2 linked regions of the Armatimonas rosea genome follow. The protein of the gene in region 1 interacts with the protein of each later gene in a pairwise test. Links are inferred from orthologs where the notes say so. Each region holds a gene or a part of one and is shown on either strand. Other genes may lie near its edges. The genes, in order: HNQ39_RS16220 and grpE.

Region 1 (6,125 bases):
TTGGCGGACCCTACCTGGCGCAAGAGAGAGATCTGCCCCGATGTGTCAAACCAGCCCACTCCCCAGGAGTCCTCATGGCCGGGTGGGTTGTCAGGGGGGACCTTACCGATACTTGCCTGGTGTCGCAAGGCATGAGGAGCTCCCACACAGTGCTGCCAGGACGGCAGGCCCGCCGGAGAGTCCCCCGGCGGGCCTGCCACCATTCCTAAAAGACGACACACGCTCTAGCTACCTGTGCCACCACTGCCGCCGACTTTTTGTTCCAGTCGGGCGAGCTCGGCTTCGATCTCGTTGGTAGGAGCGGTCGTGGTCTGGGCGATTGGCGCGGCAAGCCCTAGCTTGGCCTCCAGAGCCTCTAGCTCACTCTGAGCAACCACATCCGCCTCAGTGACCTCAAGCTGGCGCAGACGGCTCTCGACATTGGTCTGGCCGATCTCATTCATCGCCTTGGCTTCGTTGAGCTTGTTGTTGATCTTGCTCTTGGCCTGGTTGAAGACATTGTTGTGGTCTTCCCAGCTTCCCATGCCCTGGAGCTGCTTCTCCATCTCGGACTGGATCTGAGCTTGCTTCCACTTGGCCTTGAGGGCGAGTGCCTCAGCCGTCTTCTGGCGGATCTGCTCTTCCTCACGCTTGATGGCGACCTTGACTTGCTCGGAGGTCTCGATAGCCTGTGCCAGGGTCTCCTTGGCGCTCACCAGGCTCTGCTCGTAGCTCTGTTTTTCCTTGAGGAGCTGAAGAGCAAGCTCACGGTCGCCACGCTTAAGGGCGAACTCCGCCTTGGCTTGAAGATTATCAACGGTCTTCTGAAGATCATCGACCTGGTTTTGGAGGTTGTTTTTCTGGGTGATGGCAACGACAGCACGCTCGCGGTTTCGGGCGTGCATCTCTTGCATCTGGCGCTTGGCGTCATCCAAAAGGATCCCAGGATCCTCCAGCTTGTCAAGACCGGCTCCGAACCAGGATCGGATTACCGCAAGGAATCGCTTCCACATGATTGTTCACTCTCTCCTGCGCACTTGCTAGCGGCGCGTTTTCTGTACTGGCTTATCCGACACTGGCAGAGCGCGTTCGGTTGCATGTGAAATTATACCAGACAGATATTTCTAAACTTCGGTACGCAAGAGCACTAGCCTCAGGTTCCCGTTTTATCGACTTCTTCCCAGGCTGCCTCCAGGCGCTCCCAGTGCTCCGCCGAGAGCTGCAGGGTCTCCCCCGCAGGCACCCCGAGAGTTCGAATACGCTCCCGCAGCGTCCGCAGGTCGCTGAGGGCGCTTCCACACCCCGGACAGCGCTGGGCGTGGTTCTGTGTGTACCAGCGGGCAATCCCTTGGAGCGAGTCGTCTGCCAGCGCCGAGAGCAGTGTTGTCATGTGCGGACAGGGTTTCGTGCTTTTCATACCAGGCCCCTCTCTCTCCCCCATACCTGCAGGCGCTCGGCGAGCTGAAAGCGCGCCCGGGCCAGCCGTGAGCGAATCGTCCCCACAGGCACCGAGAGCCTCTCCGCCGCTTCTTGATAGCTCAGCTCCTGCATGTCCACGAGAATCACGGTCAGGCGGAGGGCATCGGGCAGCTCAGCGAGGGCTTTTTCGAGGGGTTCTTCTAGCGTGGCCTCGAGCAGAAGCATATCGGCGCTCGCGGTTCGGGTCGCCTCGGGGCCAATCTCCCCGCCTGCCGTGACATCCTCCACCGTGACACCCGCCCCCCATTTCTTCTCACGACGCCACTCATTGATAAAGTGATTGGTCAGAATGCGAGCAAGCCAGGCACAAGGCTTTCCCCCCGCCACAAACTTCCCTGCACGAAAGGCCTCGTAGCCACGCACAAGCGCCTCTTGCACCAAGTCCAGCACCCGGTCGTCGTCGCGCACCAAGCGCCGTGCGGTGGCGATCAAAGTCGACTCACACCCACGCGCCATACGGGCATAGTCGTCACGTACAGAAGATGTCATATCAGGCTAACAATTCAACATCTCGGAAAAGTTCCCTGCGTCCCAAGATTCCTGCGCCTCAAGACGCAGACGCTCCTCAAGCTCACGATGGCAGTTCGCACATAACAGATCGCACTTTTGTGCTTCGGCCAAGACAAGTGACCAAGCCTTGAGCAAGTTGTCCTTCCCAAGATTAAACCGCTTTGTTGTAGGGTCACGATGATGGAACTCTAGTGCAGCCACGCAGCGATCATAGCCGCATGTGGCACACTTCCCACCACACTGCGCTACAAGCAGTGCCTTTCGTTCCCGCCGCGCCTTCTCTTGCCACCGTCGGTACTTCTCATTACCAGGCGATCGTTCTCGTCCGAGCACTGTCACTAAGTCTCGGTTATTCCGTCCTTGAAATGGTGAGCAGCTGAGGCAACGACGGCGGTTCTTAAGCTGCCGCTCCACACCACCAATTACCGCCTTAAAGGGTATGGGATTACCACAAGAACAAACTTTTGTTTTTATGACAGATTATACCAGCAAAAACAGAAAAATCCCCCCAAATACCTGGGAGGATTTTCAACGTGCCGCCTACCGGACTTGAACCAGTGACACTCGGATTTTCAGTCCGATGCTCTACCAACTGAGCTAAGGCGGCCTACAGACCACTTAAAAAAGTGGTGTGCGAGGGGAAGTTTATCATGCCTGTGGAGGCTTTGCAAGATCGTTTTTCTCTTTGTAGCCCCACGTGACCCAAGCGGCAAAGGCGGCAATCGCGGCGGCTCCTCCCAGGACAAAGACGGGACCGCGGCTATCGATCAGGTACTTGATATTGAGTCCGGCGATCAGGGTGCAGACGATGCCGCCCAGTAGCTTGAGCCAGAGGGGGTTGGCATGCTCCCCCATTCGTCGTCGATCCGACGTGAAGGCGAGAAGAGGGAAGATCGCAAAGGAGAGCTGCATCGAGAGCACAACCTGGGAGAAGATCAGCAGGTCAACCGTGTTCTTGCCTCCACTGGCGGCGATCAAGACCATCGCGGGGACGATCGCCAGTGTGCGGGTGATGAGCCGCCGGAGCCAGGGCGCGATTCGGAAGTTGAGGAAGCCCTCCATCACGATCTGCCCCGCCAGGGTTCCTGTAATGGTCGAGGACTGTCCACTGGCAAGCAGCGCGACCGCAAACGCCGTGGCGGCGGCTCCTCCCAGCATGGGCTTGAGCAGGACATGCGCCTCCTCCAGTCCCTCTACATCGAGCTTTCCTGCGCTATGAAACGCGGCGGCGGCAACCACCAAGATCGCGGCGTTGACAAAGAAGGCCATGCCCAGCGAGAGCACCGTGTCCAGTGTCGCCCCACGGAGTGCATCGCGCAGGCCGGAGTCGGTCTTTTCGTAGGCACGGGTCTGGACAATCGACGAGTGCAGGTAGAGGTTGTGGGGCATGACGGTTGCACCAAGAATCCCCAAGGCGATAAAGAGAGCGTCTTTATCGGGGAGCTGTGGGGTGACGAGGCCGCGCGCAACACCGCCCCAGTCTGGGTGAGCGTAGAACAGCTGGAGGGCGAAGCACAGCGCAATGGTTCCCACAAGAGTCACCACGAGCGCCTCGATCTTGCGGAAGCCAAAGCGCATCAGTCCCAGCAGGAGCAAGACATCGAGGCCCGTGATGAGTACCCCCCACAGAAGAGGGATACCAAAGAGGAGGTTCAGCGCCACCGCGCTCCCGATCACCTCCGCCAGGTCACAGGCGATAATCGCCACCTCACAGAGCAGCCAGAGCGCGACCGCGGCGGGCTTTTTGTAGTAGTCACGGCAGGCCTGGGCGAGGTCCTTGCCGGTCACAAGCCCCAAGCGGGCACAGAGGGTCTGGAGCAGGATCGCCATGAGGTTGCTCGCAAGAATGACCCAGAGCAGCTGGTAGCCGTACTTTGCCCCCCCCGCGATATCGGTGCCCCAGTTTCCGGGGTCCATGTAGCCGACGCTTACCAGATACCCGGGTCCAGCAAAGGCCAGCAGGCGCCGCCAGCCCGTGCCCGTCTTGGGGATAGCCACACTGCGGAAGGCCTCGGGAAGTGAAGGAAGGGTTGTCTCAGGAGAGCTCATTGTAGGTCCCAATCGGAGTCGTCGGTCGTGCGCCAGGTTCGCTCAAAGGGCTGTGCCTTCGCGTGGCCATCGGCATAGAGAAACAGAGCCAGCCCGTTGTGGCGCTTCTTGGCAATCTGCAGGTCCCAGTCGCCACAGGGGGCTGCCGTCGGGAAGAGGGAGCAGGGAGGAAGCGCCTTACCCTTGCTCCAGTGGTAGGGACTGCTGATGTTGTTGGTGGGGTCCCAGGGATCGAGGCACATGTCGAAGAACTCGCTCTCCCAGAACGGATGGTCGGTCGTGGGAAGGGGAACCGGTGGTGTAACCCCCACCAGCTGGCTCCAGTTGTCGCCGCGGAGGGTTGCGTAGACCGTGGCCGCGGGGGCGCTAATCCCTGCCAGAGTCCGAGGTGTCCCCGTGAGAAACCCATTGTCGGTAAAGCTCCCCCACATCGCGGCAACACTCCGATCCGGGTCGGAGGGGTCCCACCAGACATTTTGTTTGTTTTGTTGGCCTCTCCCCATCTTGATATAGGGATCGATCGCGCCGTGGTAGTTCTGGATCGCCCAGTAGGAGACCGTCTGGGGAGTCCCACTCTGGGTGTCCATGGTCATGGGAAAGGCCTCATCGTAGTCTTGGAGGTACATCAGCACTGCTGTGCCGATCTGCCTGAGGTTGCTCAGGGCGGTGACTTGTCGCGCCTTGGCACGTGCCTGGGCAAAGACGGGGAAGAGGATCGCCGCCAAGATCGCGATAATCGCAATTACCACCAAGAGCTCTATCAGTGTAAAGGTTCGTCTCATTTCGTCTCTCCTTCGTGTTCTGGGATCGGGGAGCCATGGGGACAGGTAGTCGGGTGGTTCAGGAAGGCCGCGAGACGCTCCTCGAACTCCTCGGAGATCACGTGCTCCAGGCGCTCGGCCTCATCGTGGGCCCCATCGGGGGTGAAGCCCAGAATATCGGTCAGAAAGCGCTCCAAGAGCCGGTGGTGCCGGGAGAGCTCGCGGGCAAGGCGCTCGCCATCCGGAGTAAGGCGGACACCTTTGTAGGGGGTGTAGCAGACCAGCCCTTCCCGATCCATGCTCTGGAGCATCTTGGTCACAAAGGCACGCGATGTCCCCGTCCGCTCCGCAATCGCCGAGGGGGGAGCTAGCGTGACATCGCTCTGGAGGGCGTGGATCGCCTTGAGCATATCGCCTGTCGCCTTCCCTAGATGTCTCTCGCGTTCAAAGTTAACCATAGTTAATTTAACCAGGGTGAATTCTATCACTCTCTACTGCGCTTCGCCAGATTCTTCGGTACAATGCCAAGAAATGTCACAGACCGTCGACGCGCTGCCGATTCTTGTTGTGGAAGACGATCCCCACATTCTTCGGCAGATTGAGTTCAACCTTAAGAGTCATGGCTACCAAGTCACCACCGCCGTATCGGGGGCGGATGCTCTGCGCCAGATGCTCCTCCAGCGCCCGAGCCTCCTGATCACCGATATCATGATGCCCGAGATGGATGGCTACGAGCTGGTCGCGGCCCTGCGCCGGGATGAGAAGCTCAGCGACCTTCCGGTCATCATGCTCACCGCACGCACGAGTGAGGACGACATGGTGCATGGCTACACCAGCGGCACCGATCTCTACCTCACCAAGCCCTTCGATCCTGCCGAGCTCGTCGCCTTTGTCGAGCGCATCTTACCAAGCTAAATCTTCAGAGAAACCACTATGACCAAACGCATTCTGGCCGTTGACGACGAGGACAGTATCACTCGTATTCTCCAAGTGAACCTGGAGCGAGCGGGCTACACGGTCGATACTGCCGCCAGCGGACACGAGGCGCTCACCTGCCTTCTGCAAAACGACTACGACCTGCTGATCTCCGATGTGATGATGCCCGAGATGGACGGCCTTGAGCTTATCGAGCACATCCGCCAGAGCCCGGAGCTGGTCAAGCTGCCCGTGATCTTGCTCACGGCCCGCTCCAGCGAGAACGATATCACCCGCGGCTACATCAAGGGCACCGATCTCTACCTCACCAAGCCCTTTGATCCCAATGAGCTTCGGGTCTGGGTGGGGCGGATGCTGACTAGCGAGAAGGAGTAGCGCCGTGCTGCAAGAGCGCCTCAGAACCAGCGCTTT
Region 2 (6,002 bases), 130 kb from region 1 along the record:
GAGATCCTAGGATGCTCGGTTCTCGCGATTGGAGGAATGCCAGATCACGTGCACCTGGTTCTGGTGCAACCACCAAGCCTCTCTTTATCGAAACTGTTAAACCAGCTCAAAGGTGTTTCTTCGTCGGTGGCACGTACACAACTCGGCAGCGAGGCATTTTTTCAGTGGGCGGAAGGCTACTCTGCCTTCTCCCTGAGCAGCACGCACTGCCAGAATGCGATTGCCTATGTCCAGTCCCAGAAAGAGCACCACTCGCTTGAGACGCTCTGGGAGCGCTGGGAAGAAACCCCCGACCTAGAGCTATGGGCGGAACGCCCTTCGTAGCCAGAGGCTCTCCCGTCCCCCCGTTCCAATCGGGGGGGCTTATACCCACTCCAGGGTGGCATCGGGGAGGGCGTTGTTGAGCTCGTCGCAGACATCCTGCTCTTTGACATCGGGGCGCATGCGGATCGTCACCAGCAAGACCCGGCGGCCATCGGGGTGGTCTTCGGTCTCGAAGCTGGAGACGGTCGCGCCGGCCTCGGTGAGGGCGGTAAGGGCTGCGCTGACCGCACCCTTGTGTCGGTTGACCGTGATGGTCAGCGTGGTCTGGCGCTCGTTTTTATGGATCAGGTTCTCCGACCAGCGCCCGACACTCAGCGTGAAGAGCACCAAGAGAGTCGTGAACGTGGCGGTGGCCGGGTAGATTCCCCCCGCACCACAGGCGATCCCGATCGCGGCGACGATCCAGACGGTCGCGGCGGTCGTCAGGCCCCGTACCGAGAGCCCGCGGCGCAGGATCACGCCCGCCCCCAGAAAGCCAATACCGGTCACCACCTGGGCTGCGATCCGCCCCGGGTCGCCGCTGGGGAAGTGGATTCGGGTGAGCAAGCACGCCCCCAGGCAGACCAGAACGTGCGTGCGGAGCCCTGCCGAGTGGTTGGTCGCCTCCCGCTGCGCCCCGATAAAGCCCCCAAGGAGCGAGGCCAGGATGAGATAGCCCGCCTCGGTGTAGAAGGACAGGGCCTGCGGTTGAAGGAAAAAGTCCCACGGCGGACGCAAACTCATTCGACAATTGTACCGTACCATGGGGAGAAGCTATACTGAGACCATGCTTGAACTGGCGAAGCTCTACGCCACGGTGACCTACTTCCATCCCCGTGCGGGTGCGCGCTGGGCGGAGGCAACGGAGGCCTATTTCCCCGAGGTGCTCCGTGCCCCCAACCCGGAGACCCTGGGGCGCTGGCTGAGCGTGCTCGACGACCCATGGACCGGTGTGGTTACTTCCAAGCCCGAGCCACAACCCGAGAGCGCGACTCCCGGCTACACCGCGACCACCGCCGAGGGCTGGCCGCTCCTGACCCTCTCCGATGTGGGCTGGCTCCTCACCCCGGAGGGCGAGCGCTGCCTGGCAGGGTTTATCGCCCAGGCGAGCCGGGCTCCTGCGGCGATCCTCGACCTGCGCACGGCTCAGCTTCCACGTCGCAGTGCCGCCGCTCGCCTTGCGACCCTCACCGATGGGATCGCCCAGCCCGCTCTCTGGCAGCGCGCCCACTACGGCAAGGTCCCCGAGGCACAGAGCGCGACCGGCAACTTTCGCACCGGCTGGGTGGGGCGTGCGGCTGTCATCTCCCTGGCGCGCTGGCCGCTGACCGCGGTCGTGCTGAGCCCCCAGAGCCCCGTGCCGCCGTTTGTCCTCGCGCTGGCACAGCTCGGTCAGGCGGTCTTGTTGTGTGAGGGGGAGGTCCCACTTAGAGAGCCCTGGGCTCCGACCACGACTGTCACCCTTCCTGGTGGCCCGACCCTCCGTGTCCGAACGGGGCTCACCGAGCTACCCAGGCTACAGCCCACCCGCGACCCCCTCCCTGAGGCGCGTGCCTGGCTAGCCGCGAACCTTGCCCTACCCTCTGAGGAGCGTAAGGGGACGAGCGCACTCCTGCCGTCGGGGCAGCCACGCCTCGTTCCTCCCACAACCCGCCTGCACGCGGCCCTGCGGCTCTGGAGTGCGCTCTGGCTGCTCCATCCCCACCGCGTGGCCCTGCAGCCCGAGCTGGAGCGGGCGTGGCCAGGGTTCTTGGCCCAGGTACAGGCCGCCGGGGACGCGCCCACGTTCCACAAGGCCGTGCGCCAGCTCCTGCGACTGACTCGCGATGGCCACGCCGTCACCGTGACCCCGCTGGACAGCCTGCTCTTTGGGAGCGTGGGAGCGGCGGTGCGCCTACAGACCATTGAGGGCAAGGCGACTGTCGTGGCGCTTCGTGGGGCCAGTGAGCTGAAGGTGGGGGATGCGGTGGTGGCGGTGGAGGGCGTGCCGCTGACCGTGCGACGGGCCCAGCTCGATCCCTACCTGGCTGCCGGGACCCCCCAGGCCCGGGAGAACTACCTCAACAACCGCGTGCTGCTCGGGCAACGCGGGAGCCTGGCAAACCTCACGCTGGAAGGGGGACGTCAGGTGGCTGTCCCACGCCTGCCCTCCGATGGCAAGGAGCGTCAGGGCGAGGTGGTGCGTGTTCTGAAGGGGGGCGTGGTCTACGCCGATCTCGACCGCCTGACCCGCCCCGAAATTGCGCCTTTTTTTGTGCACTTTGGCCAGGCACCCGGCCTGATCTTCGACTTACGCGGCTATGTGGAAGAGACAGCCTGGGAGCTGGCACCCTACCTCGCACCCACGGAGCCGCTGATTGCGGCGCGCTTCCACCGGCCGGTGGCGCTGCCCCCGGAGGATGGCGAGCTCGCGGGGCGGCACCTGGACGAGGTCTTTGACCAGACTCTCCCCCGCCGCACGACCCAGCGGCGCTACCGTGGGAGGGTGGCGGTGCTCATCGACGAGCGCACGCAGAGCCAGGCCGAGCACACAGTGCTGTTTCTCAAGGCCTGCGGGGCGCTGCTGGTGGGCTCCCCAACGGCCGGGGCGGTGGGGGATGTGACGAACCTGCTCCTAAGCGATGGGATCGTCGTGCGCTTCTCCGGCCAAGATGTCCGCCTCCCGGAGGGCACCAAGGTGGCAGGGGTCGGCGTGATGCCTGCGCTACGCAAACGGCCCACCCGGAGAGGTCTCCAGGCGGGCCGTGATGAGGTGCTTGAGGCAGCGCTGGGCGCTATTCTTTCACACGGGTGAGCGGCTGGCTCTTGCCCGCATTGGTGAGCGTCAGCGTGTCGCCCTCGATCTTGAATGTCCCTGTGGACTGGCGCTTGTCGGCGGGGATCATGTTGAGGATCATCGCCGGGTTGGCACTGGTGAGGCTCGTGGTGAGCTTGTCCCCATCGGCGCTCCAGGTCCCCGAGAGATTGGCGGTCTGGCCCATCACCGAGGCGGAGACGGACATCTGACCGCCTTCTTTGAACTCAAAGGTCGCCGGGATACTGTTAAAGTTCCCCGACCACTTCCCCACGGGCGTGGGTTTTTTACAGCCCACGGAGAGAACAAGAGCCGGGACCAGACAGGCCGCGGCAAGCATCTTTATTTTCATATCGACTTACTCCTAGCCGCCGGTGGCGACTTTCACTAAGGTGGGACGGAGGACCTTGGTTCCCAGCAGGTAGCCCCGCTGAAGCTCCTCGACAATGGTATTCTCCGGCAGGTCACTGTTCTCATCGCGGAGGACAGCGTTGTGCAGGTTGGGATCGAACGGGGTGCCGGTGGTTCCCGGAATCACCATCACGCCCTCACCGGCGAGTGCCTCACCGAACTGCTTGTAGATCGCATTGACCCCCACGACAAGCTTGTCGTAGTCGCTGGTCTGGGAGGCGGCGATGAGCGCGCGCTCAAAGTTATCGAGAATGGGGAGGAGCTTCTGCAGGATATCCTCGATCAGGTAGCCCTTGAGCCCCTCGCGCTCCTCTTCCGTGCGACGCTTGAGGTTGGAAAAATCGGCGCGGGCGCGAAGAAAATCGGTGCGTGCGGCGTCGAGCTCCGCGGTCAGGCTCTCCACTTGGGCTTGAAGCTGAGCCACATCGGAGGTTCCTGCCTCCGTGTCGGTCATAGGTGGTGCGCTATCGGCATCAAACTCCGCCCCAGACCCGGTCTGGGCAGTGCTGTCGTCGGTCATGGCGTCTCCGTTGGAATTTTTATCGCGTTTAAAACGTGAAAACACGCCCCTAGTTTACCGCAATTTTCGACGGATCAGATAGTGTAGAAACGACACGAGCCCCGCGAACCTATAGCTCGGGTCGATATACTTCTCGATCACGTAGAACGCAAAGTAGTACAGCCGGCAAAACGCCCAGATGCCGATCGCCAGGAGCGCCGCCACACGCCCGCTAGGAAGCTCGACCAGGATGCCCGCGACCGCGCCGCACCCGGCCACGAGAAAGAGCACGGCCTTGAGGTACATCAGCCGCGGATCGGTTAAGTCGCCCATGCTGATGCAACGGCTTTTAGGCGCTTGCGGTTACGCCAAAGGAGCACTCAAAGCTGGCGATATTTTTATCGGGGCCGCTGCGTGGGTTCATGATCGCAAAGACTATCCTCTGAAAACGCCCTTTGAGCTCCGGCTCGGCGAGGGCTTCGGCGAAGAGGCGGGCGATGAGCTCCGGGTCGCAGCGGAAGACCCCGCAGCCCCAAGCTCCCAAGACCAGCGCCTCGGTCTCCTGCGCCGCCGCCACCGCGAGCACCATGCGTACCCGGCGCGCCATCGTGGCCTCGACAAAGCGCAGGCTCTGGGGCTCGTTCTTCTCCAGCGCTCCCACATTGACCGCTGCACTGGTGAGCATCGAGACCGTGTAGGGCTGCGCCAGCGCGTGGTGGTGGTCATCGCAGAAGACCGGCACATCGGGGGAGAAGATCACCCGGTCGGAGTAGAGGCAGGAGCGCAGCGCACGGTGGTAGTCGTAGAACTCCGGCTGGGTGCGCAGGCAGCTATAGAGCCCCGATGCCCGCGCGAGGCTCTCTTCCTGTGCCCGTGCGCCGCCCATAAAGCCCCCGCCGGGGTTGCGCGCCGACGCGAAGTTCAGCAGAGCCACCCGCTCGTAGCGCTTTCGGAGCTCCCGTGCCGCCTCTAGAGTCGAGGCATTCTCTACCGTGACCTCAGTCTCGCAGAGCACGCTCTGCTCACCCAGCGCCTCCCACAGCGTGTCGAAGTCCTCGGGGAGATAGAGCTGAGTGCCATCACAGGCCTTCTTGAGAGCTCTCTCGATAGAGACAGTCGTGCCATTGGGGAGCTTGTACCAGCCGCGCTCCTGGATTGCCAGCGCTTCTCTGGCTGCGATTGCAAGTTTAACGTTCATAACACACCAATATAGTTTCCCGAGGGCAGCTTGCTAAAAACCGCCGGATCGCCATGCCTGGGTTGGTGCGTCGAGAAGCGGCCAGCCGGTGATATGGGCCAGGAAGCGCCCTAGAGCGGCGGCCTCATCGGTGCTGGGCGCGAGAAGGGGCTGCGAGCCACCGCCCAAGAAACCGTCGAGGGCTCCCATGTCGGTGGGAACCTGGTAGCTATCCAGTGTCGCCCCGCCACTGCGGCCCGCGACCCGTAGCGTTCGATAGACCTGATGACCGTAGCGGCTGGAGACCTCGCGGTAGCTGAGGCGGAAGGTCGCGGCCGCGGGGCCCTCCCAGCGCCGGACCCGCTGAAGCTTGCCCAGGGTTCGGCGCCGCTCCAGAAGCTCACGCCCGACCCGGAGCTGCTCTGAGGCACCCAGCATCCAAATCAGGACGGCCACGGCGAGTACTCCAAAGACAATGGCAACAACAAGCATGTAGGGGCGGGGCTCGCCGTGCTTCGGGTAGGCAAAAGCAAGGCTAAAGAGCGCTCCCATCCCAAAGACCACGAGAGCGACGCCCTCTTCCCAGTCTGTTGCCCCTGCGCGTGTGATTCTGGCCCAGATGCCCCGCTTGAGCCGGGTCGTGCCATCGGGGAGCGGGTCGATCTCCCAGTCACCGATACTGCCAATCGCGCTGGCTTGCTGGAGCGCATCGGTGACCCGGGAGAAGTCTTGGAGGGCCATGCCCTGAACGGCTCCGTAGCTGGGAACCGCTGCCTGCACCGCAAGCCCACAGTGCGGGCAGACCGGAGCTGCGAAGG

Evidence for each region.
Region 2: the proteins of HNQ39_RS16220 (region 1) and grpE interact in binary tests that used the Escherichia coli proteins (3 or more experiments, as listed by UniProt). The link is inferred for Armatimonas rosea from one-to-one orthologs.

What each region holds. Positions count from the first base shown.
Region 1 is NZ_JACHGW010000003.1:252,097-258,221, reverse strand. What follows is about bases 1,818-4,816. They hold HNQ39_RS16220 (Nramp family divalent metal transporter), read right to left. Parts: upstream 4,018-4,816; coding sequence 2,617-4,017; downstream 1,818-2,616. Other genes in these bases: HNQ39_RS16210 (metal-dependent transcriptional regulator), read right to left, coding at 4,796-4,816; HNQ39_RS16215 (prepilin-type N-terminal cleavage/methylation domain-containing protein), read right to left, coding at 4,014-4,799; HNQ39_RS16230 (sigma-70 family RNA polymerase sigma factor), read right to left, coding at 1,818-1,947. Also shown: HNQ39_RS16245 (class II glutamine amidotransferase), read right to left, coding at 1-128; HNQ39_RS16240 (PspA/IM30 family protein), read right to left, coding at 225-992; HNQ39_RS16235 (hypothetical protein), read right to left, coding at 1,133-1,396; more of HNQ39_RS16230, read right to left, coding at 1,393-1,817; more of HNQ39_RS16210, read right to left, coding at 4,817-5,236; HNQ39_RS16205 (response regulator transcription factor), read left to right, coding at 5,310-5,693; HNQ39_RS16200 (response regulator), read left to right, coding at 5,712-6,089; HNQ39_RS16195 (alpha-galactosidase), read left to right, coding at 6,094-6,125. UniProt on the Escherichia coli protein: H(+)-stimulated, divalent metal cation uptake system. Involved in manganese and iron uptake. Can also transport cadmium, cobalt, zinc and to a lesser extent nickel and copper. Involved in response to reactive oxygen.
Region 2 is NZ_JACHGW010000003.1:382,047-388,048, forward strand. Bases 2,268-5,143 are described here. They hold grpE (nucleotide exchange factor GrpE), read right to left. Parts: upstream 4,074-5,143; coding sequence 3,462-4,073; downstream 2,268-3,461. Other genes in these bases: HNQ39_RS16795 (S41 family peptidase), read left to right, coding at 2,268-3,097; HNQ39_RS16800 (META domain-containing protein), read right to left, coding at 3,078-3,449; HNQ39_RS16810 (hypothetical protein), read right to left, coding at 4,083-4,340; HNQ39_RS16815 (TIGR02452 family protein), read right to left, coding at 4,357-5,143. Outside these bases: tnpA (IS200/IS605 family transposase), read left to right, coding at 1-324; HNQ39_RS16790 (MgtC/SapB family protein), read right to left, coding at 364-1,047; more of HNQ39_RS16795, read left to right, coding at 1,091-2,267; more of HNQ39_RS16815, read right to left, coding at 5,144-5,205; HNQ39_RS16820 (zinc ribbon domain-containing protein), read right to left, coding at 5,239-6,002. UniProt on the Escherichia coli protein: Participates actively in the response to hyperosmotic and heat shock by preventing the aggregation of stress-denatured proteins, in association with DnaK and GrpE. It is the nucleotide exchange factor for DnaK and may function as a thermosensor.